3 regions of the Rhizobacter sp. P3_C12 genome follow, and region 2 is predicted to be linked to each of the others. Evidence: predicted binding sites of a transcription regulator. Region 2 holds the regulator's gene; each other region holds the start of a gene.
The links. Region 2 encodes FliA, which starts transcription of late flagellar genes. Its sites were predicted from a motif close to CTAAAGTTTNNNNNNNNNNNGCCGNTA; they were not measured.

Region 1 (5,535 bases), on a different contig from region 2:
CACGTGCTGAAGGACGAAGGCTCGACGATGCGGGTGCTGGTGGTGTCGATGTACCCCGAGGACCAGTACGCGATCCGGGCGCTGAGGGCCGGCGCATTCGGCTACGTGAACAAGGGCGGCGACCCCGCGACGATCGTGGCCGCGGTGCGCACGGTGGGGCAAGGGCGCAAGTACGTGACACCGGAGATTGCGCAGATGCTGGTGGAGAGCCTGACGACGCCCTCGACGGAAGCTGCGCACGAGAAACTGTCGGACCGAGAGTTGCAGACGCTGGTGATGATTGCGTCGGGAAAACGGCTCTCGGACATCGCAGAAGAGTTGATGCTCAGCCCGAAGACGGTGAGCGTCTATCGGGCCCGAGTGCTCGAGAAGCTAGGGCTTTCGAACAACTCGGAGATGACCGTCTACGCGATCCGCAACGGCCTGGTCGGCAGCGAGTAGTCGGCCTGCCGAGGGACGATGCGTAGCGAGCTGCGTGGAGAAGAACGGCCAACAATCCCAATGAAGGTGGATGTCTAGCCGAAGTGGCAGTGTTGTCCGCAGCGAGACTGAACGAACCGTATGGTTTTCCAGGCCCTTTGCTTTGGTTACTTTCATTTGGGCTCAAATGAAAGTGACTCGCCCGCCGGGGCGAAACCCGGCAGCAGCCTCACGCAGTGAGAAGAATCAGAACCCGAGGCTCGCCAGCAGGTCGTCCACTTCACCCTGATTGGCGACCACATCCGTGCGCCCTTCCGGATTGACCACCGGCCCGTTGAGGATCGACGAATCCACCTTCTGCACCTGCTCCGGCGGAGCCGCCTGCACCAGCAGCTTGACCAGGCTGTCTTCCAGGTCGGATGCCAGCGCGACGACCTTGGCCACGACCTGGCCGGTCAGGTCATGGAAGTCCTGCGCCATCATGATGTCGGTCAGGTGCAGGTCGATGCGTGCGGTCGCTGCCTCGACGTCACCGACGAAATTCATCACCGAACCCGAGGCCACCGCCTTCACCGGGTCGGCCACGATGGCCGCCGCGATGCGGCGCGTGTCGGCAGCGATGTTCGCGTGCTCGAGCTTGGCCTGGTCGACCGAATTCAGCACCTTGTTGGCCGCAGCACCGGTCTTCTCGGCGATGTAGTTCAGGCGGCTGCGCGCGTCGGGCAGGTTGTCGGCCGCGGTCTGCAGCTTGGGGATCACGCCGAGCTGCATCAGCGTGTCGTGCAACTGGCGCGTGATCACGCCGAGCTGCTGGAAGACCTCGGGCGAGGCCGCAGCCGTCGGCGGGGCCAGGGTGGCCATCGTATCCATCTTCATGATGTGTTCCCTTGTACGTCGGGGGGCTGGTGCGGCATCAGGCCGCGGTGGCCAGCTTCTGCATGATCTTCTGGACTTTTTCTTCCAGCGTGGCCTTCGTGAAGGGCTTGACGATGTAGCCGGCCGCGCCGTCCTGCGCCGCCCGCACGATGTCTTCCTTGCGCGCCTCGGCGGTCACCATCAGCACCGGCAGGTGCTTCAGGCTCGCATCGGCCTTCACCGCCGACAACAGCTCGAAGCCGTTCATGTTCGGCATGTTGATGTCGCTGACGACGAAGTCGAACTTCGCGTTCTTCAGCATGTTCAACGCCACCGCGCCATCCTCGGCCTCTTCGGCGTTGTTGTAGCCGATCTCCTTCAGCAACCCGCGCACGATGCGGCGCATGGTCGAGAAGTCGTCGACGATCAGGAATTTCAAATCGGTGCTCATGAGAGTCCTCGCTGGGTCGCTTGGGGCGGTGGTACGGTGTAGAGCCTGGAATCGGCTGCTTTGCGGCTGTTATCGGGCAGTCGCGGCGGAAGTTGAGGGCGGCGTGATCGCCCCCTCGGCAGCCGGCGCTTCGGGTTCCGGTGCCAACGGCGTGTTCTGGAAGAAGCGGTCCTCCGCATCACGGTTCATCACGATGATGCTGATGCGCCGGTTCGACGGGCTCCGCGGGTCGTTGCGGTCGAACAGCGCGCTCGACGCGAGCCCCTGCACCCGCAGCATCCTGTCCTCGGGCAGCCCGCCCATCAGCAGTTCGCGGCGCGATGCATTGGCGCGGTCCGACGACAGCTCCCAGTTGCTGTAGCCGCGCTCGCCGCCGCCGAAGGCCGCCGCGTCGGTGTGGCCCTCCAGCGTCAGCCGGTTCGGTACCTCGGCGAGCACGCCGCCGATCTCCTGCAGCAGCTCGCGCATGTAGGGTTTGACCAGCGCGCTGCCGCTGTCGAACATCGGCCGGTTCTGCTCGTCGACGATCTGGATGCGCAGGCCGTCCGGCGTCATGTCGAGCCGGATCTGCGATTTCAGCGCGGCCAGCTTCGGGTTCGCCGCCAGCACGTCCTCGACATGCTGCTTCAGCACCTGCAGCCGCTGCGCCTCGGCCTGGCGCTGCTCGGCCTTCATCGCCGCCAGGTTGATCGTGCTGCGCGACGCGGTGTCGCCCTTCTTGACCTGGCCGCCGCTGCGGGTGAGGTCGGTGCCGCCGCCCTTGATCACGTGCGACGAATCGCCCGAGCCGCTGCCGCCGCTCAGCAGCGCCACCTTCAGCGGCGCCTGGAAATAGTCGGCGATGCCCTTCTTGTCGCCCTCGGTCGTCGAGCCGAGCAGCCACATCAGCAGGAAGAACGCCATCATCGCCGTCACGAAGTCGGCATAGGCGATCTTCCACGCGCCGCCATGGGCGCCGTGGCCGCCCTTCTTGACGCGCTTGATGATGATCGGCTGCAGCTTCTTCGAATCGCCGGCCATTACGGAGCGTCCTTCACTTCTTGCCCTTCACGTGGCCTTCGAGTTCGGCGAAGGTCGGGCGGTCGGTCGAGTACAGCACCTTGCGGCCGAATTCCACTGCCACCTGCGGCGCATAGCCCTGCATGCTTGCGAGCAGCGTGGTCTTGATGCACTGCAGCTCCTTGCCGTTCTCGTCGTTCTTCTGTTCCATCAGCCCGGCCAGCGGCTCCGCGACTGCATAGGCCAGCAGGATGCCGAGGAAGGTGCCGACGAGCGCCGAGCCGATCATGCCGCCGAGGATCGCGGGCGGCTGGCCCACCGAGCCCATCGTGTTCACCACGCCGAGCACTGCGGCCACGATGCCGAACGCCGGCAGCGCGCCGGCCAGCCGGGCGATCGCCGCGGCGGGCGCATGCGCCTCGTGGTGGTGGGTGTCGATCTCGCTGTCCATGAGGCTCTCGATCTCGTGGGCGTTCAGGTTGCCCGAGACCATCATGCGCAGGTAGTCGGTGACGAACTCGACCACGTGGTGGTCGTTGCCCACTGTCGCGTATTTCTTGAAGAGTGCCGATTCGTGCGGGCGCTCGACGTCGTTCTCGATCGACATCAGGCCTTCCTTGCGCGCCTTCTGCAGGATGTCGTAGAGCAGCGCCAGCAGCTCCATGTAGCGTGCCTTCGAGTATTTCGAGCCCTTCAGCAGCGGCGGCAGTGCTGCCAGCGTCGCCTTCAGCACCTTCGGCTGGTTGTTCACGACGAAGGCGCCGAGCGAGCCGCCCAGGATGGCCATCAGTTCGGTCGGCAGGGCGTGGATGATCACGCCCATGTTCCCGCCGTGCAGGACATAGGCGCCGAAGATGCACCCGAGGGCAACCGCGTAACCGATGAGGACGAACATGTTCCAGGCTGTTCCGTGTAAGGGGGAGTGCGCACGCCGCGCTGGTCTCGGACCGTTATCGGCCCCCACCCCAGTCACTTGAGTGTCGGGGGGGGGAGGGTTCGGCAATCGCTCGAACAGCGCTGGAAAATCGCCTTCTCGCCCCTGCGGGGGGGCTTCTTTTCACTGCGTGGGGCTGCTGCCGGGTCTCGCCCCGGCGGGCGAGTCACTTTCATTTGAGCCCAAATGAAAGTAACCAAAGCAAAGGGCTTTGAAAACCATYCGGTTCGTTCAGTCTSGCTGCGGACAACACTGCCYCTTCGGCTGCACATCACCGTTCATTGGGATTGTTGRTCTCCCGCTCCACTCGACTCGCTCGCTTCGCGTCGCATCGTCTTGCGCCTGRCGCRGCCGCGTCGTCAGGYCGATGCGCAGCGAGCTGAGTGGAGAAGAAKGGCCAACAATCCCAATGAARGTGGAGCTCCAGCCCAAGTGGCKGTGTTGTCCGCAGCGYGYCWGAACGAACCGTATGGTGTTGTATTGAAGCCCTTTGCTTTGGTTACTTTCATTTGGGCTCAAATGAAAGTGACTCGCCCGGCCGGGCGAAACCGGCCYGCAAGCACAGCGCAGCGTCCGGGGCGAGACCCGGCAGCAGCCTCACGCAGTGAACAGCCTCTTGCGATGCCGGGCAAGCTGCGCCCGCACCTGCTCCGGTGCCGTCCCGCCCAGCACGTTGCGTGCATTCAGCGAGCCGCGCAGCGTCAGCACGTCGAAGACGTCCGGGTCGATGGCCGCATGGAACCCCTGCAGCACGTCCAGCGGCAGGTCGCCCAGGTCGCGCTCTTCGCTCAGCGCGAACTTCACCGCATGCGCCACCACCTCGTGCGCATCGCGGAACGGCAAACCCTTCTTCACCAGGTAGTCGGCCAGGTCGGTCGCGGTCGCATAGCCCTTCAGCGCCGCACGCTCCATCGCCTCGGGCTTCACGACGATGCCGGCCACCATCTCGGCCATGATGCGCAGCGTGTCGCGCACCGTGTCGACCGCGTCGAACAACGGTTCCTTGTCTTCCTGGTTGTCCTTGTTGTACGTCAGCGGCTGGCCCTTCATCAGCGTCAGCAGCCCCATCAGGTGGCCAATCACCCGGCCGCTCTTGCCGCGCGCCAGCTCGGCCACATCGGGGTTGCGCTTCTGCGGCATGATCGACGAACCGGTGCAGTAGCGGTCGGCCAGGTTGATGAAGCCGAAGTTCTGGCTCATCCACAGCACGATCTCCTCGGCCAGCCGCGACACATGCATCATCGTGATGCTCGCGAACGACGCGAACTCGATCGCGAAATCGCGGTCGCTCACCGCGTCGAGGCTGTTCTGGCACACGCCGTCGAAGCCCAGCGTCTTCGCGACGCGCTCGCGGTCCAGCGGGTAGCTGGTGCCGGCCAGCGCCGCCGCACCCAGCGGCAGCACGTTCACGCGCCTGCGCACGTCGGCAAGGCGCTCGGCATCGCGCGCGAACATCTCCACGTACGCCAGCAGGTGGTGCGCAAAACTCACCGGCTGCGCCACCTGCATGTGCGTGAAGCCCGGCAGGATGGTCTCGACATGCCGCTCCGCCACGCCCACCAGCGCCTGCTGCATCGCCGCCAGCAGCGGCAGCAGCGCATCGATCTCGTCGCGCAGCCACAGCCGCACGTCGGTCGCCACCTGGTCGTTGCGCGATCGGCCGGTGTGCAGCCGCTTGCCGGCGTCACCCACCAGCTGCGTGAGCCGCGCCTCGACGTTGAGGTGCACGTCTTCGAGGTCGAGCTTCCACTCGAACGCGCCGGACTCGATCTCCTGCGTGATCTGCGCCATGCCGCGCCGGATGTCGGCCAGGTCCTGCGCGCCGATCACCGCCTGCGCCGCCAGCATCTCGGCATGCGCCAGGCTGCCGGCGATG
Region 2 (9,980 bases):
ACCTGCCCGCCTCGCAGCGAAAGCTCGACAAGGCCCGATCCGAGGGCCAGGTCGCGCGTTCGCGCGATCTGTCGCACTTCGCGGCGATCGCGGTCGGCGGTGCGGCGCTGGTGGCCGCGGCGCCGCTGCTGTCGCGCTGGCTGAAGCAGCTGCTCGCCACCGGCCTGCAGTTCAACGCCGTGATGGCGAAGAATCCCGAGGCGATGGGCGAGCGGCTGGCCGAACTCACGAGCAAGCTGATCTGGGTCGTGCTGCCGATGGGCCTGCTGATGATGGTGGTCGGCGTGGCCGTCGCCGTCGCGGCCGGCGGCTGGGTCTGGACGCTCAAGCCGCTCGCGCCCAAGTTCGACAAGTTCAACCCGATCACCGGCATCGGCAAGCTGTTCTCGAAGCAGCAGCTGATCGAGGCGATCAAGGGCGCCGTGCTGGCGCTGATCCTCGGCACCATCGGCGCGATGTACCTGCGCTCGCACGTCGAGATGTTCGCCGGTGCACTGTCGATGCCGCTGCCGCAGGCGCTGTCGCACGTCGGCAGCACCATCGTCGGCGGCATGCTGCTGGTGCTGCTGGCGCTGGCCGCCTTCGCGGCGGTCGACGTGCCGCTGCAGCGCCAGCTGCACGCGATGCGCCTGAAGATGAGCCACCAGGAAATCAAGCAGGAGCACAAGGAAGTCGAAGGCAACATGGAGATCAAGGCCAAGATCCGCGCCCGCATGCGCGAGATGGCCAATCGCCGCATGTTGGCCGCCGTGCCCACTGCCGACCTGGTCGTGATGAACCCGACCCACTACGCCGTCGCGCTGAAGTACGACGAAGGCAAGATGGGCGCGCCGCGCGTGGTCGCCAAGGGCGCCGACCTGATGGCCATGCGCATCCGCGACACCGCGAAGGAATCGAAGGTGCCGGTGCTGCAGGCGCCGGTGCTGGCGCGTGCGCTGTATGCCCACGCCGAGGTCGACCGCGAGATCCCGGCCGCGCTGTTCGCGGCCGTCGCCCAGGTGCTCGCCTACGTCTACCAGCTGCGTGCCGCGCTGAGCGGCCGCGTCGCGCTGCCGGGCGCGCTGCCCGAACTGAACGTGCCGGACGAGCTCGATCCGCACAACCCGAAGAGCGGCAAGTACGGCCTGAAGGCCACCGAGGACACTGAATGAATCCGCTGATCCAACAGATCCAGGGCTGGCTCGGCCCGCATGCCAAGGCGATCAAGGCGCTGATGGCGCCGGTCTTCATCATCATGGTGCTGTCCATGATGGTGCTGCCGCTGCCGGCCTTCGCGCTCGACCTGCTGTTCACCTTCAACATCGCGATGGCGCTGATGGTGATGATGGTCGCGGCCTACATGGTGCGGCCGCTCGATTTCTCGGCCTTCCCGACCGTGATCCTGCTGACCACGCTGCTGCGGCTGTCGCTGAACATCGCCTCCACCCGCGTCGTGCTGCTGCAGGGTCACACCGGGCCTGGCGCGGCCGGCAAGGTGATCGAATCCTTCGGCCACTTCCTGATCGGCGGCAACTTCGCGGTCGGCCTGATCGTGTTCGCGATCCTGGTGGTGATCAACTTCGTCGTGGTGACCAAGGGCGCCGAGCGAATCGCCGAAGTCGGCGCGCGCTTCACGCTGGATGCGATGCCCGGCAAGCAGATGGCGATCGACGCCGACCTGAACGCCGGCCTGATCGACGAGAAGGAGGCCAAGCGCCGCCGCCTCGAAGTGGGCAACGAGGCGGAGTTCTTCGGTTCGATGGACGGTGCCAGCAAGTTCGTGCGCGGCGACGCGATGGCCGGCCTGCTGATCCTGTTCATCAACATCATCGGCGGCTTCATCATCGGCGTGGCCCAGCACGACCTGTCGGCGTCGCAGGCGGCCGACAGCTACATCCTGCTGGCCATCGGCGATGCGCTGGTGGCCCAGGTGCCGGCGCTGCTGATCTCGGTGGCGGCGGCGATGGTGGTGTCGCGCGTCGGCAAGGAAGAAGACGTCGGCACGCAGGTCGCGAGCCAGGTCTTCAACTCGCCGCGCGTGCTGGGCATCACCGCCGGCGTGATCGGCCTGCTGGGCATCATCCCGGGCATGCCGCACCTGGTGTTCCTGCTGATCTCGGGCAGCATGGGCTATGCGGCCTGGTGGATGAACGAGCGCAACAAGCGCGTCCGGAACACGCCGCCGCCGGCCGCGCCGGTGGCCGAGCCGAATGCCGAGGCCAGCTGGGACGACCTGCAGCCGGTCGACACGCTGGGCCTGGAAGTGGGCTACCGGCTGATCACGCTGGTCGACAAGAACCGCGAGGGCGACCTGCTGCAGCGCATCAAGGGCGTGCGGCGCAAGTTCGCGCAGGATGTCGGCTTCCTGCCGCCGCCGGTGCACATCCGCGACAACCTGGAGCTCAAGCCCAGCATGTACCGGCTGACGCTGCGCGGCGCGGTGGTCGGCGAGGGCGAGGCCTTCCCGGGCATGCTGCTGGCGATCAACCCGGGCGGCGCGACCACCCAGCTGATCGGCACCCGCACCACCGACCCGGCGTTCGGGCTGCCGGCCGTGTGGATCGAGGAGCGCCAGCGCGAAGCGGCGCAGATGAACGGCTTCACGGTGGTGGACTGCTCCACCGTGGTGGCCACGCACCTGTCGCACCTGATGCAGCTGCACGCGGCCAAGCTGCTCGGCCGTGTCGAGACGCAGCAGCTGGTCGAGCACGTGACCAAGCTCGCGCCGAAGCTGATGGAAGACGTGATCCCGAAGATGGTCGGCATCGCCAGCCTGCAGAAGGTGTTGCAGCTGCTGCTGGAAGAGGGCGTGCACATCCGCGACATGCGCTCGATCGTCGAGAGCCTGGCCGAGCATGCGGCGGTGGCGAGCGAGCCGGGTGAGCTGGCGCGGCGCATCCGCATCAGCCTGGCGCCGGCCATCGTGCAGCAGATCTACGGCCCGGTGAAGGAGCTCGAGGTGATCGCGCTGGAGCCGGAGCTGGAGCGCCTGGTGACGCAGGCGCTGAACTCGCCGCACGGCGCGGTGCTCGACCCGGGCGTCGCCGACACGCTGACGCGCAGCGCCGCTGCCTCGGCCAAGCGCCAGGAAGACCTGGGCCACCCGGCCTGCCTGTTGGTGCCGGACATGATCCGCGCGCCGATGGCCCGGCTGCTGAAGCGCGCCGCGCCGCGGCTGCGGGTGCTGGGGCACAGCGAGATTCCGGAAACGCACTCGATCCGCATCGGGTCGATCATCGGGGCGAACTGATCGCGTGGTTCCGGTGTCCCGGGTGACAACCCGGGATCAACCCTCATTTGTTCGCTTGTCATCTTCCCCACCCGCGCCTTTGCCACAGAAACAGGCCGGCTTTCCCCCCTCTCATCGGCCTCAAGTTTCCGGTCCACCCCGGAACAATGACGGCACGCATCCACCGCGTCCGCCCATGACCTCTGCCTTCCTGTCCACCGCCGTGCCCCCTCGGCACGAAACATCCCAAATGAAGGGATTTACGGTGGCTCATCCCCGGACCGCGGCCGGCTGCGCTCTCACACACTGGATGCCATTGCTTGCCACTGGTTCCTGCTCGATCTCCTGGAGCTCCCGATGAACGTCAAACGCTTCACCGCCCGCACTTCGCGCGACGCCCTGACCCTGGTCCGCCAGGCTTTCGGCGAAGACGCCGTCGTGCTCTCGACCAAGCCCTGCGCCGAAGGCGTCGAGGTGCTGGCCATGGCGCCGGAAAGCGTTCAACAGATCGAGCGCCTGTCGGCCGCCGGTCCGATCCCGCCGTCGCCGCCGGTCGCCAAGCGCGCCGCCGCACCGCGCGCCCAGCCCGCCCGCCCCGCACCGGCCCCGCAACCCGCTCCCGCCCCGGCGATGGAAGTCAGCGACGACGTCGCCCGCCTGTCGATGAGCACGCTGTCGTTCCAGGATTACGTGCGTGAGCGCATGCTCAAGCGCCGCCAGGCCGCGATGCAGCAACAGCACGGCCGCGACAACGAACCCAGCTTCATGCCCGACGATGAGCCGTCGCTGCCGACCGCGCTCGAGCAGCGCCTGGCCGAACGGCAGGCAATGCACCCGGCACCGGCCCAGCACGCGCCGATGCAGGCCGTCGGTGGCCGCAGCGCCACGCTGCGCGAGCCGCCGGTGCTGCGCGAAGAAATCCGCGTGCAGCAACAGCAGGCCGCCGCCGCCCAAGCGCAGGCGCAAGCCCATGCACAGGCCCTGGCCGATGCACGGGCCCAGGCCCACGCCCAGCAGCACACGCCCGCCCCGGTGCCCGCCGCACCGGTCGTCTCGCTCGCCGATGCCCGCTCCAACGTCAACGCCTCGGCGCGCCGCGACCAGCAGGACATGATGAACGAGCTGCGCTCGATGAAGGGCCTGATCGAGGAGCGCTTCGGCGCCCTGGCCTTCATGGAGAAGCTGCAGCGCCAGCCCGCCCAGGCGATGCTGATCCAGAAGCTGCTCGACAGCGGCTTCTCGCCGGCGCTGATCCGCAAGCTGGCCGAGAGCCTGCCGAACGACGTGAGCGACGAGACCTCGTGGGCCGCCAACATCCTCGAGCGCAACCTGATCACCGGCGAGAACGACGCCGCGCTCGAAGACCAGGGCGGCGTCTACGCGCTGATCGGTTCCACCGGCGTCGGCAAGACGACCAGCGCCGCCAAGATTGCCGCCGCCTTCGCCACCAAGCACGGCGCCGCCAACCTCGGCCTGATCACGCTCGACGCCTACCGCGTCGGCGCCCACGAACAACTGCGCGCCTATGGCCGCATCCTCGGCGTGCCGGTGCACACCGCGCACGACCGCGCCTCGCTCGAAGACCTGCTGGAACTGCTGGCGGGCAAGAAGATGGTGCTGATCGACACCGCCGGCATGGCGCAGCGCGACAGCCGCACCCGCGAACTGCTCGACATGCTGGCCCACCGCTCGATCCAGAAGCTGCTGGTCGTCAATGCCGCCGCGCAGGGCGAGACCATCGAGGACGTGATGGTCTCGTACCGCGCCGCCGCCTGCAAGGGCATCGTGCTGTCCAAGCTCGACGAAGCCGTCAAGCTGGCGCCGGRGCTCGACGCGCTGATCCGCCACAAGCTGAAGGTGGTCGGCGTCGCCAACGGCCAGCGCGTCCCCGAAGACTGGCACCGCCTGTCGGCCCACGCGCTGGTGCATCGCGCGCTGCGCGCCAACACCGGCACTGCCTACCGCATGGATGCCGACGACGTGAACCTGATCTTCACGGCGCGCCAGCCGGCGCTGCGCACCCGCGGGTCGCTGCACGCCTGATCGATCGCCCGATCCCACAAGAACAGCCCCCCTCGACTCGTCCTCAGCGCCCCATGCACGACGCCTACGACTCCTCGTTCCCGCAAGACCAGGCCCACGGCCTGCGCCAGCTGTTCGGCCAGACGCGCGTGCGTTTCGTGCCGGTGGTGGCCAACCCGAACATGGCGTTCGGCGGCGTGATGCTGGAGCGCCTGTGCACCGCCTTCGGCGAGCTGGGCGCGCATGTGCTGGTGATCGACGCCTCCGACCGCGCGCCGGCCCCGGCCGAGCTGACGGCCGTCGGCCTGACCGGCTGCGTCGAGGCGCTGTCGCACCAGGTGTCGTACCTGGCCGCGCGCGGCCTGCCGATCCGCTACGTGGACGCGCACGGCAGCACCGCCAACTTCCTGCACGCCGCCGCCGATGCCGCGCCGCACGCCGACGTGGTGCTTGTGCATGCGACCGAGACCGACCTGTGCCGTTTGTTCATGCGCAGCGAGGCGCGCCCGCTGCTGCTGGCCGACGACCGCCCGAGCAGCGTGACCCACGCCTACGCCGCGATGAAGCTGCTGACGCAGCGCGCCGGCCTGATGGTGCACGACCTGCTGCTCGGCGCCGCCCCGCATTCGCCGCGCGCCGAACGCATCGCGCAGCAGATCGCCTCGTGTGCCGATGGCTTCCTGGGCGCCGTGCTGCGCGACTGGATGCACGTCGACCCTGCGTCCGATGTCAACGATCCGCCCACGCCGGCCCTGCGCCGCTGGGCCCGTGATGTGCTGCAGCCTGCCGCCTCTGTCGAAACCGCGTACGCCACCGCATTCCCGGCGTACCGCGATTTCCCGCAGCAGGCCCTGAACTGAATTTCCCCGGAGCTGACCCCATGTATACCGCCAAAGGCCAACTCGACGTCAACACGATGCTCAAGCAGTACAGCTCGCTGGTGCGCCGCCTCGCGCACCAGATGATCGCGAAGCTGCCTGCCAACGTCGAGATCGACGACCTGATCCAGGTCGGCATGATCGGCCTGACCGACGCGCTGAGCCGCTTCGACGCAGCCCAGGGCGTGCAGTTCGAGACCTTCGCGACGCAGCGCATCCGCGGCGCGATGCTCGACGAGCTGCGCGGCAACGACTACCTGTCGCGCGGCACGCGCAAGCAGCAGCGCACCATCGAATCGGCGGTGCACAAGCTCGAGCAGAAGCTCGGCCGCGCGCCCGCCGAGAGCGAGATCGCCCGCGAGATGGGCGTCACGCTGCCGGAGTACCAGGAACTCCTTGGCAAGGTGCGCGGCACCCAGCTGGTTTACCTGGAGGACATGTCGGGCGACGATGGCGACAATGACTACCTCGACCGGCACGTCGCCGACGAAGGGGTCAACCCGCTCGCGCAGCTGCAGGACCAGCGCATGCGCCAGGCCCTGGTCGACGGCATCAAGACGCTGCCGGAGCGCGAGCAGTACGTGATGAGCATGTACTACGAGCACGACATGAACCTGAAGGAAATCGCGGCCGTGCTGAAGGTGACCGAATCGCGCGTCTGCCAGCTGCACAGCCAGTCCATCGCCCGCTTGCGCGTCAAGCTGCGCGAGTGGTGAGCACGGGAATCGAGACCACATGTTTGCAATGTTCCGCAAGGGCCGCGAGCTGCCGCCGGTCGAGCCCGTTGTGAGCGCCTTGAGCGCGGCCGCCGAGCCCGACCTGCGTGCCGCGGTGCAGTCGATCGGCAAGCAGGCGTCCAGCGTCGGCCGCGACGCCGCCGAGGTGCGCGGCCTGCTCGACGACGCGAGCAAGGTGTCGGCGCGCCAGGCGCAGGCCGTGCTCGCGCTGGCCGGCCAGCTCGGTGAAGTCACCCGGGCGCAGCAGGCGATCGGCGACGTGACGGCCGGCAGCCTCGAGGCGGTCGGGCGTGCGCGCGACGCGGTCGAGGCGGTCGGCACCGAGGTCTCGGGCATCGTCGACACGCTGCGCGAGGTGGCCGCGGCCGCCAGCGAGATCACGCAGATCGCGCTGCAGACGCGGCTGGTGGCATTCAATGCCTCGGTCGAGGCCAAGCGCGCCGGCGAGGCCGGCCGCGGCTTCGGCGTGGTGGCCGATGCGGTGAAGGATCTGGCCTCGAAGGTCGAGGGCTCGTCGAAGGCGATCATGAGCACCGTGGGCGTGCTCGACACCCGCATCGAGGCCTTGTCGCGCGAGATCCACGTCAAGCCGGGCGAGGTCCGGCAGGGCGGGTTCCACAAGGCGCTGGCCGATGTCGAGGCCGGTGTCGCGAGCATCACCGCCGCGGCCACGCAAAGCCGCGAGATCTGTAGCGGCGTCAACGTGCAGATGGGCGCGATGCAGTCGGAGATCCAGCAGACCACCGCCGCGCTCGACAGCGCGATGCGCCGCAGCGAGGCCTTCCTGAAGGTCTCGGAGCACCTGATCGAGCTGGTGGCCGAATGCGGCATCGAGACCGAGGACACGCCGTTCATCCAGGCCGCGATGGAAGCAGCCGCGCAGATCGGCAAGCTGCTCGAGGATTCGCTGCGCACCAAGACGATTTCGGCGAGCAACCTGTTCGACGAGAACTACCGGTCGCTGCCGGGCACCAACCCGGCGCAGCACGCGACGCAGTTCATCGAGCTGGCCGACCGGCTGTTCCCGCAGGTGCAGGAGCGGGTGCTGACGCTGAGCCCGAAAGTGGTGTTCTGCATCGCGGTCGACCGCAACGGCTACGTGGCGACGCACAACAAGAAGTACTGCCACCCGCAGCGCGGCGACCTGGCCTGGGACACCGCCAACAGCCGCTACCGCCGCATCTTCAACGACCGCACCGGGCTCGCCTCGGCGCGCAACCAGCGCCCGTTCCTGCTGCAGACCTACCGCCGCGACATGGGCGGTGGCCAGTTCGTGCTGCTGAAGGAAGCCGCCGCACCGATCACGGTGCAGGGCCGGCACTGGGGCGGCATGCGGCTCGCGTTCAACTTCTGAGGTCGGCTGCGACGTGCTCTGGCCGCTGCCCGCGCTGATCGCCTGGGCCGCGGCCTGGGGGCTCTTCTTCGGATTGCAGCGCGCTGCGGCACCGCTCGGTGTCGCGCTGCTGCTGGCCACCGCGCTCGGCGGCGTGCTGGCGCTGCTGCCGATCGTCGCCGGCACGCGCTGGCGGCGCATCTTCGTCGCGCTGGGTTTCCCCCTCTCGTTGCTGGCCTCCGGCCTTGCCGGTGCGCTGCCCGCCTGGGCCTGGCTGCTGCCGATGGGCGCGCTGCTGGCCCTCTATCCCGTCCATGCCTGGCGCGATGCGCCGGTGTTCCCGACGCCGCGCGGTGCGCTGCGCGGCCTGCCGGCGCTGGTGCCGCTGCCGGACGGCGCACGCGTGCTCGACGCCGGCTGCGGGCTGGGGGATGGCCTGCGCGAGTTGCACGCGGCGTATCCGCGCGCGGTGCTCGACGGCATCGAATGGAGCTGGCCGGTGCGGCTGCTGTGCGGCCTGCGCTGCCGGCTGCAGCGCATCCCGGCACGCGTGACGCGCGGCGACATCTGGCAGGCCGACTGGTCGGCGTACGAACTGGTCTACCTGTTCCAGCGGCCGGAGAGCATGCCGCGCGCGGTCGCGAAGGCGCGGCAGCAGCTGCGCGCCGGTGCGTGGATGGCCAGTCTGGAGTTCGAGGCGCAGGAACTGCGCCCGGTGGCCCGGCACGTGTGCCCGGATGGGCGGCCGGTGTGGCTGTATCAGGCGCCGTTCAAGGCGCGCTGAACATCAGGCTTGAATGAATCCGCGGCTGCCGCGTTCGGCCGGGCCGCTCGCCGAGTAGACCGCCGCCGGCCGCTCACGCGGCATCAGCACGTCGATCGCGCGATCGAGCGCGGCGGTGGCGCGCGCCAGCGATTCGCGCTGCGCCGCCACCAGCCCGCCGGCCAGCGCCAGGCGCTCGCGCAACGGGGTCGGCACCGGGCCGCTGCGGGCGGCGCGGGAGAAGTGGTCGACCGCGCGCGCCAGCGAGCGGTGCAGCTCGGTCGCGTGCAGGTCGATCGCCGCGCTGTCGCGCGTGCGCAGCGCCTCGCCCAACGCGGCGAGTTGCGTCTCGACCGCGCCGAGGGTGGCCTCGAGTTCGGGCGAGGTTTCGTACGCGGGATTCACCGGCTGCTGCATGACGATCAATGACCCAGGACTTCGCGGGCGTTGGAAATCAACTTGTCGGCGATGGCTTCCGGATTGACCTTGAACGAACCGTTCTCGATCGCGTCGGAGATGCGCTTGACCTTGTCGGCGTCGAAGTCGGCGCTGGCCGACCCGGTGCCGGTCAGCGACGAAGCCGCGCTCGACAGCGAGACGGTCGTGCTGGCTTCGGGTGACGCGGCGCCGACGGCCTGGGGGGCCTGCTCGGCGGGCTTGGCGGTCGCCCCTTGTTTCTGCGTGGCGCCACCGACCGCCTGGGTCGGCGCGGCTGCTTCTGCTTGATGGCCGATCTTGATGCTCATGAAGGACTCCTTGGGTCGGGACAGAGGCCCCGGCCTTTCAACATGCACGGTGTATCGGCCCGCCCGGTGGCGACTTGAGGGGTTTCACCCGAATTGTTGTGCCTGGGACAGTTTTTCACAATGCGAGTTCCAACTGGTGTTCTGCCACCGCGACGCCGGTCACGAGACGGCCGCTTTCGGTGCGCACGCGCGCCGGCTGGCCCTCGATCCCGGCGGTCATCGCCTCGCCCGAGCCGGCCACCGCGTAGCCGTCGCCGACGGCCCGGATGCGCACGGTGTCGCCCGGGGCAAAC
Region 3 (6,566 bases), on a different contig from region 2:
GTGCTCGCGCAGGCCGACCTTCGGGCCGAACACCAGGCGCTCGGTATCGATGCCGCGTGCCTTGGCCTCGGCACGCAGCAGGGCCGGCGCATGCTCGTTCCATTGCAGCAGCCACAGCACCGAGTTCGGGATGCGGTGCAGCAGCCGGCACCAGACGTCGAACACCTCGGGAGACAGCTTGAACGGCTGGTTGAAGCCGCACAGCACCAGCGCGTCTTCCGGCAAACCGACCTGGGCCCGGGTGCAGGGGCCGGGCAGCGGGCGCTGGCGGTCGTTCGGCTGGTAGCAGCCGGGCATCAGCGCGAGCTTCTCGCTGTAGTGCGCGGCATGGTCGAGCGGCGAGACGATGGCGTCGCCGATGAAGTAGTCGATTGCGTCGGACCCGGTGCTGCCCGGAAAGCCGAGGAAGCTCACCTGCACCGGCGCCGGCCGGTGGCCGAAGATCTTCAGCCGGCCGTCGCGGGTGTGGCCCTTCAGGTCGACCAGCACATCGATCTGGTCGCTGCGGATCTGCTGCGCCACTTCCAGCTCGCCGCGCTTGCTCACGTCGTCGAAGCGGTCGGCCGCGCGGCGCAGCCGCTGGCGCATCTCGCTGCCGTCTTCGGGGCCGTGCGAATAGAGCGTGACGTCGAAGCGGCTGCGGTCGAGCTTCTCGAACACCTCGGCCATCAGGAGCGCGGTGGCGTGGTGATGGAAGTCGGCCGAGACGAAGCCGACGCGCAGCCGCGTGGGCAGCGGGCGAGGCGCGACCGGTGCGAACGGCTTGATCCCGCGCATGTGGAAGCGCCAGCACGAGCGGGCGATGCGCAGCTGCACCTGGGGGTCGGCGGTCAGCGTGGTCTGCGCGAACACGGCGGCCCAGCGGTCGGCATCGGCCGGCAGCGCGGCGGCCATGCGCTCCAGCGCCGCCAGGTCCTCGCGGGCATGGTCCCAGCGGCACAGCTCGCGTTCGATGAAGGTCAGCACGCTTTGCGCGGCCAGGTCGCCCGGGCCGAGGCCTAGCACGAGCGAGGTGCGCAGGCATTCGGTGGCTTCGGCCTTCATGCCCAGCGCATTGAAGGCCAGGCCGAGCCGGAAGTGCGACAGCGCGTGGTCGATGTTGCGCGCCAGTGCATCGAACAAGGCGGTGATCGCGGCCTGGTGCTGGTTCGCGTTGAAGAGCGCCATGCCGAGGGTCTGGTGGTACTCGGTGCTGCGCGGCACGTGCGCGGGCTGTTGCTGCAGGCAGGTGGCCGCCTCGGCGTAGCGGTGCTGCGCGTGCAGGCATTCGGCGGCGATGATGCGGGCCACCGGATCGTCCGGTTGCAGCTTGAGGGCGGCCGAGGCCGACTGCAATGCCTTCTCGTGCGCGCCGTTCTTCATCTGTGCGCGTGCCAGGTTCACCAGGTAGAGGTTGTCCTGCGGCTCGCGCTCGGTGGCGCGCAGGAAGGCGCTCTCGGCGCTGCGCCAGTCGCCGGCCTTCGCATGCCCGATGCCTTCCTCCCAATCCTGCTTCGCGCTGCGCAGGTAGGGTGCAATCGTGGCGGCGCGCGGCTTCGAGGGCTTGTGTGGCTTGGTGTGCATCGTGCTGGCGCGCCTGGGCACGCCCCGTGGAAGGGTGCTGAAATTCTAGGAAACCACCCCGTGCCGGTCTCGCGGAGATGCACCGCAGACGCCTGCCAATTCAGCGCTTCCCGGGCTGCGAGAAACATCTCGAAACGTCCGTGCGGACCCTCAAGTTTCCGGCCCAAGTGCAGATAGAAGCCGGGTTCTCCTCCCTCTGTTCAACGGATCCCTCCGAAATTTTCGTGACCGGGTCTCAAGTCCGGAAAGTGGCGGTCCGATAAAGCCTCCAACGGCGACGCAACAACGGCGCCGGGGTCCGGCAGACCAGTGAGGCCGGGCGCAGCAAGCCGCACAGGACGTGCGGTCGTTTAGGCAGAGAGGATCACGGTAGAGACACCAATCTGCCGAGGCAATGCCGGCGCTCATGCCGGGTCTCGTTTCAACCGTTATGGAGTATTTCAAATGAGCATGTCAGTCAACACCAACGTCACGTCGCTGAACGCACAACGCAATCTGTCGACCACCCAGAATGCCCTGTCGACCTCGATGCAGCGCCTGTCTTCCGGCCTGCGCGTCAACAGCGCCAAGGACGACGCCGCCGGCCTGGCGATCTCGGAGCGCATGGGCGCCCAGGTCCGCGGCATGAACGTCGCGATCCGCAATGCCAACGACGGCATCTCGCTGGCGCAGACCGCTGAAGGCGCGCTGGGCAAGGTCGGCGATTCGCTGCAACGCATGCGTGAACTCGCCGTTCAAGCCCGCAACGGCACCAACGGCACCAGCGACAAGGATTCGCTGGACAAGGAATTCCAGCAACTCGGCGCGGAAATCAGCCGCGTGCTCGGTGGCACGACCTTCAACGGCATCAACATCATCGGCTCCGACGCCGGCGCGAAAGAGTTCCAGATCGGTGCCAACACGACCACCAACGACTCGATCACGGTGACCACCACCGACATGTCGCAAGCCGCCAGCATCACCGACGTGACCAGCGAGAAGATCGACAGCACGCAAGACGCGGCTGCCCTGAAGGACGTGATCGACAAGATCGACGGCGCGATCGACTCGATCAACAGCGAGCGCGCCATGTACGGTGCGGTGCAGAACCGCTTCGACTCGGTGATCTCCAACCTGCAGACCTCGGTGGAGAACCAGTCGGCCGCCAAGAGCCGCATCACGGATGCCGACTTCGCGTCTGAAACGTCGAACCTGTCGCGTGCCCAGATCCTGCAGCAGGCCGGCACGGCGATGGTGGCGCAAGCCAACCAACTGCCGCAGCAAGTGCTGTCGCTGCTGAAGTAAGCCGCCAGGCTCGCTTCTACAAGGCCCCGCCCGGGAAACCGGGCGGGGCCTTCTCGTTTGGCGGATGAAAAGACGGGTCGAACCGGCTCATTTCCCGGTTTAACCCCACTCCAGTTCTCGGAACAATCACTTCCACAGGTTCCTCGCCCGGGATCTGCGGTCCGGATCCACTGAAGGATGCTGACGGGGCGGTGTGCAACAGCACACCTTTCATGTCGGTGGCCAACGGTGATTCGCGCCGGGTCTGACGCAGGGCATCACACCCCTGCGGCAAGCGCCGGCGCATTTCGCCGGGAGTCATTGATTCTTGAGGAGTGCTTCATGCCACAAACCATCAACACGAACATCGTTTCGCTGAACGCGCAACGAAACCTGAATTCTTCCCAGTCCGCGCTGGCCGTCTCGATGCAGCGCCTGTCGTCCGGCCTGCGCGTCAATTCCGCGAAGGACGACGCCGCCGGCCTCGCGATCGCCGAACGGATGAACGCGCAAGTGCGCGGCATGAACGTCGCGATCCGCAACGCCAACGACGGCATCTCGATGGCGCAGACCGCTGAAGGTGCGCTGTCCAAGGTGGGCGATGCGCTGCYACGCATGCGCGAACTGTCGGTGCAGGCCCGCAACTCGACCAACAGCAACAGCGACAAGGATTCGCTGAACAAGGAATTCAAGCAGCTGTCGGCCGAAATCGGCCGTGTCCTCAACGGGACCACGTTCAACGGCCAGCCGATCCTCGCGTCGACCGGCACGCAGACCTTCCAGGTCGGCGCCAACACGACCGTCAACGACACCATCGACATCACCACCGTCAACCTGACCGTCGACGCCTCGATCACCGCGGTGACCGACGCGCTGGTCGTGATCGATAGCACGGCCGACGCGACTGCCATCGCGACGGTGATGAATTCCATCGACGGCGCGCTGGACCTGATCAACGACACCCGCGCCACCTACGGTGCCAGCCAGTCCCGCTTCGATTCGGTGATCGCCAACCTGCAGACGGCGGTGGAAAACCAGTCGGCCGCCCGCAGCCGCATCATGGACGCCGACTTCGCGGCTGAAACCGCCGCGCTGAGCCGTGCGCAGATCCTGCAACAGGCCGGCAACGCGATGGTGGCCCAGGCCAACCAGCTGCCGCAGCAGGTGCTGCAGCTGCTGAAGGGCTGATGAACGACGAGCGGGGCGTGGTGCGTGAAAAAAGTCGCACCCGAGGACTCAAGTTGCCGGCTGTGACTCCGATACACGCGATATCGGATTCCCCTTGGGGGGAGCCTTCCTTCTTTTAGGACAGTGGCAGCGAGGCTTCCTCTGCTTGCCGTCCACTCTTCCGAAAGGTCACGGTCATGGCATCAGTTACATCAGCGGGGATCGGCAGCGGCCTCGACGTCGAATCGATCATCACGAAGTTGATGACGGTCGAAAAGCTGCCCGTCACGCAACTGCAGACCGAAGCGTCGAAGATCCAGACCAAGATCTCCGCTTACGGCTCCATTCAATCGTCGGTGTCGGCCTTCCGCGACGCCGCGCTCGCGTTGACCCGCTCCGGCACCTGGGGTGCGACGTCTGCGACCTCGGCCGACACATCGGCCGTTTCCGTGTCCGGCGGCTCCAGCGCCTCGGCCGGCAACTACGCGGTCAGCGTGCAGAGCCTGGCGGCCTCGCAGTCGGTGGCAAGCACCAGCTTCACATCCAGCAGCGCGGTCGTCGGCGAAGGCTCGCTGACCATCGACACCGGCAGCTGGGACATCGGCGAGCCGGGCTTCAAGGCTCGCGCGACCATCAGCTCGATGAACATCGCGATCAGCGCGACCGACACGCTGGCCGACGTGCGCGACAAGATCAATGCGGCGGGTGGCGGCGTCTCGGCCTCCATCGTCACCGACTCGAGCGGTGCGCGGCTGGTGCTGTCGTCGAAGTCCACCGGGGCCGAGAACGGCTTCCGCGTGACGGCCAGCGGCGCCGGCCCGTCGGCCTTCGCGTACGACGCGACCGACGGCAGCGCCGCGATGACGCGCACCCAGACCGCCGTCGATGCGAAGGCGAAGATCAACGGGCTGGACATCACCTCGGCGAGCAACACGCTGAACGACGTGGTGCAGGGCCTGACGATGAACCTGCAGAAGGTCACCACCGGTGACGTGCAGGTCAGCGTCGCGCAGGACAACACCTCGATCAAGAGCGCGATCACGAGCTTCACGGCCGCCTACAACGGCCTCGCATCGCTGCTGAAGACGCAGACCAAGTACGACGATGCGACCAAGACGGCCGGCACGCTGCAGGGCGACAGCACCGCGGTGTCGCTGCAGCGCCAGCTGCGCTCGATGCTGACGGGCACCGGCTCGGCCTCGAGCGCGTTCCCGACACTGTCCTCGATCGGCCTGGAGATCCAGACCGACGGCACGCTGAAGGTCAGCGACACCAAGCTGACCAGCGCCCTGGGCAACCTGAGCGAGATGAAGAAGGCGTTCGCCAACAGCGACACGACCGACTCGGCCAACGACGGCTTCGCGCAGAAGCTGCGCGCGCTGGGCGACCAGGTGCTGGGCACCGACGGCACGCTGGCCGCCCGCACCACCGGGCTGAACAGCACGCTGAAGGACAACCAGGAACGGCAGGACGACATCACCGACCGGATGACGAACACCGAGAAGCGCCTGCGCGCCCAGTACACCGCGCTCGACACGAAGATGGCGGGGCTGAACACGCTCAGCACCTACATCACGCAGCAGATCGCGAACTGGAACAAGTCCACCGGCTAGTTGACGGCCCCCACGTCGCTTCGCTCCTGCCCCCCGAGGGGGCACCTCGCCGCAGGCCCGGCAAAGCCGGTTCCTGGGCGAGTTGCTTGGGGTGCTTCGCTGCGCTCGCGTGAAGCCTTTCTGCCAGCTGCAACTTCTCCTCACACTTGAGGGCGAAATGGACCCTGTTTCACCCCACTTGTGCGGCCTAAAGGCCGCGCGGGGCGGGCCGATAAACAGTGCATCCAGTCACGCACAAGGCCAAGAACATGTTCGGTTCCGACTACTCCGCATCGCCCTTCGGCGGCCGCAGCAATGCCTACCAGGCAGTGCAGGTCGGCACCGGGGTCGACGGCGCATCGCCGCACCAGCTGATCGCCATGCTGTTCGACGGGCTGATCGATTGCATCGCCCAGGCGCGCGGCGCCATCCGCAACAAGAAGATCGAGGAGAAGGGCCGCGCCATCAGCCGCGCGGTGCGCATCGTCGATGAAGGCCTGAAGGCCGGCCTGAACCTGAAGGAGGGTGGCGCGCTCGCCGCCCAGCTGAACGACCTGTACGCCTACATGGCCCTGCGCCTGACGCAAGCCAACCTGCACAGCGACGAGGCCGCCCTCGACGAATGCGTGCAACTGATCGAGCCCCTGCGCAGTGCCTGGGCCGAGATCGACATCAAGACCGCCGCCTGAAGCGCCGAGCCCACACCATGAAGCCCTACCAGATCGACCGGTCGCACGACAACGGAGACCACCCCATGAACAAGGCCCTGCTGAACTACTACGAAGCCATCGAGCGCGCCAGCCAGGACATGCTCGAAGCTGCCCGCGTCGGCAACTGGGACCACGTGGTCAAGCTCGAAGGCGCCTGCGCCGTGCTGATCTCGCAGCTCAAGCACGCCGCCGCGCAGCGCCCGCTGGATTCCGAGGAAGCCCAGTTGAAATCGCGCATCATGCAGCGCATCCTGGTCAATGATGCCGAGAT

Region 1: a site for FliA is predicted at 3,677-3,703, ahead of motA (flagellar motor stator protein MotA). Genes of this name have one in related genera too.
Region 3: a site for FliA is predicted at 4,062-4,088, ahead of fliD (flagellar filament capping protein FliD). Genes of this name have one in related genera too.

Annotation. Positions count from the first base shown of each region.
Region 1 is NZ_JBFUGW010000065.1:17,432-22,966, reverse strand. It holds gene AC1DXV_RS12890 (response regulator) at 1-441, shown strand, start outside; gene AC1DXV_RS12885 (protein phosphatase CheZ) at 667-1,296, opposite strand; gene cheY (chemotaxis response regulator CheY) at 1,334-1,726, opposite strand; gene motB (flagellar motor protein MotB) at 1,796-2,746, opposite strand; gene motA (flagellar motor stator protein MotA) at 2,760-3,620, opposite strand; gene argH (argininosuccinate lyase) at 4,257-5,535, opposite strand, start outside.
Region 2 is NZ_JBFUGW010000106.1:9,997-19,976, reverse strand. It holds gene flhB (flagellar biosynthesis protein FlhB) at 1-1,151, shown strand, start outside; gene flhA (flagellar biosynthesis protein FlhA) at 1,148-3,229, shown strand; gene flhF (flagellar biosynthesis GTPase FlhF) at 3,566-5,251, shown strand; gene AC1DXV_RS17420 (hypothetical protein) at 5,305-6,090, shown strand; gene AC1DXV_RS17415 (RNA polymerase sigma factor FliA) at 6,111-6,824, shown strand; gene AC1DXV_RS17410 (methyl-accepting chemotaxis protein) at 6,844-8,199, shown strand; gene AC1DXV_RS17405 (class I SAM-dependent methyltransferase) at 8,213-8,962, shown strand; gene AC1DXV_RS17400 (hypothetical protein) at 8,966-9,346, opposite strand; gene flgM (flagellar biosynthesis anti-sigma factor FlgM) at 9,364-9,687, opposite strand; gene flgA (flagellar basal body P-ring formation chaperone FlgA) at 9,803-9,980, opposite strand, start outside.
Region 3 is NZ_JBFUGW010000019.1:32,156-38,721, reverse strand. It holds gene AC1DXV_RS05600 (O-linked N-acetylglucosamine transferase, SPINDLY family protein) at 1-1,563, opposite strand, end outside; gene AC1DXV_RS05595 (flagellin domain-containing protein) at 2,008-2,847, shown strand; gene AC1DXV_RS05590 (flagellin N-terminal helical domain-containing protein) at 3,169-4,014, shown strand; gene fliD (flagellar filament capping protein FliD) at 4,191-5,606, shown strand; gene fliS (flagellar export chaperone FliS) at 5,855-6,274, shown strand; gene AC1DXV_RS05575 (flagellar protein FliT) at 6,340-6,566, shown strand, end outside.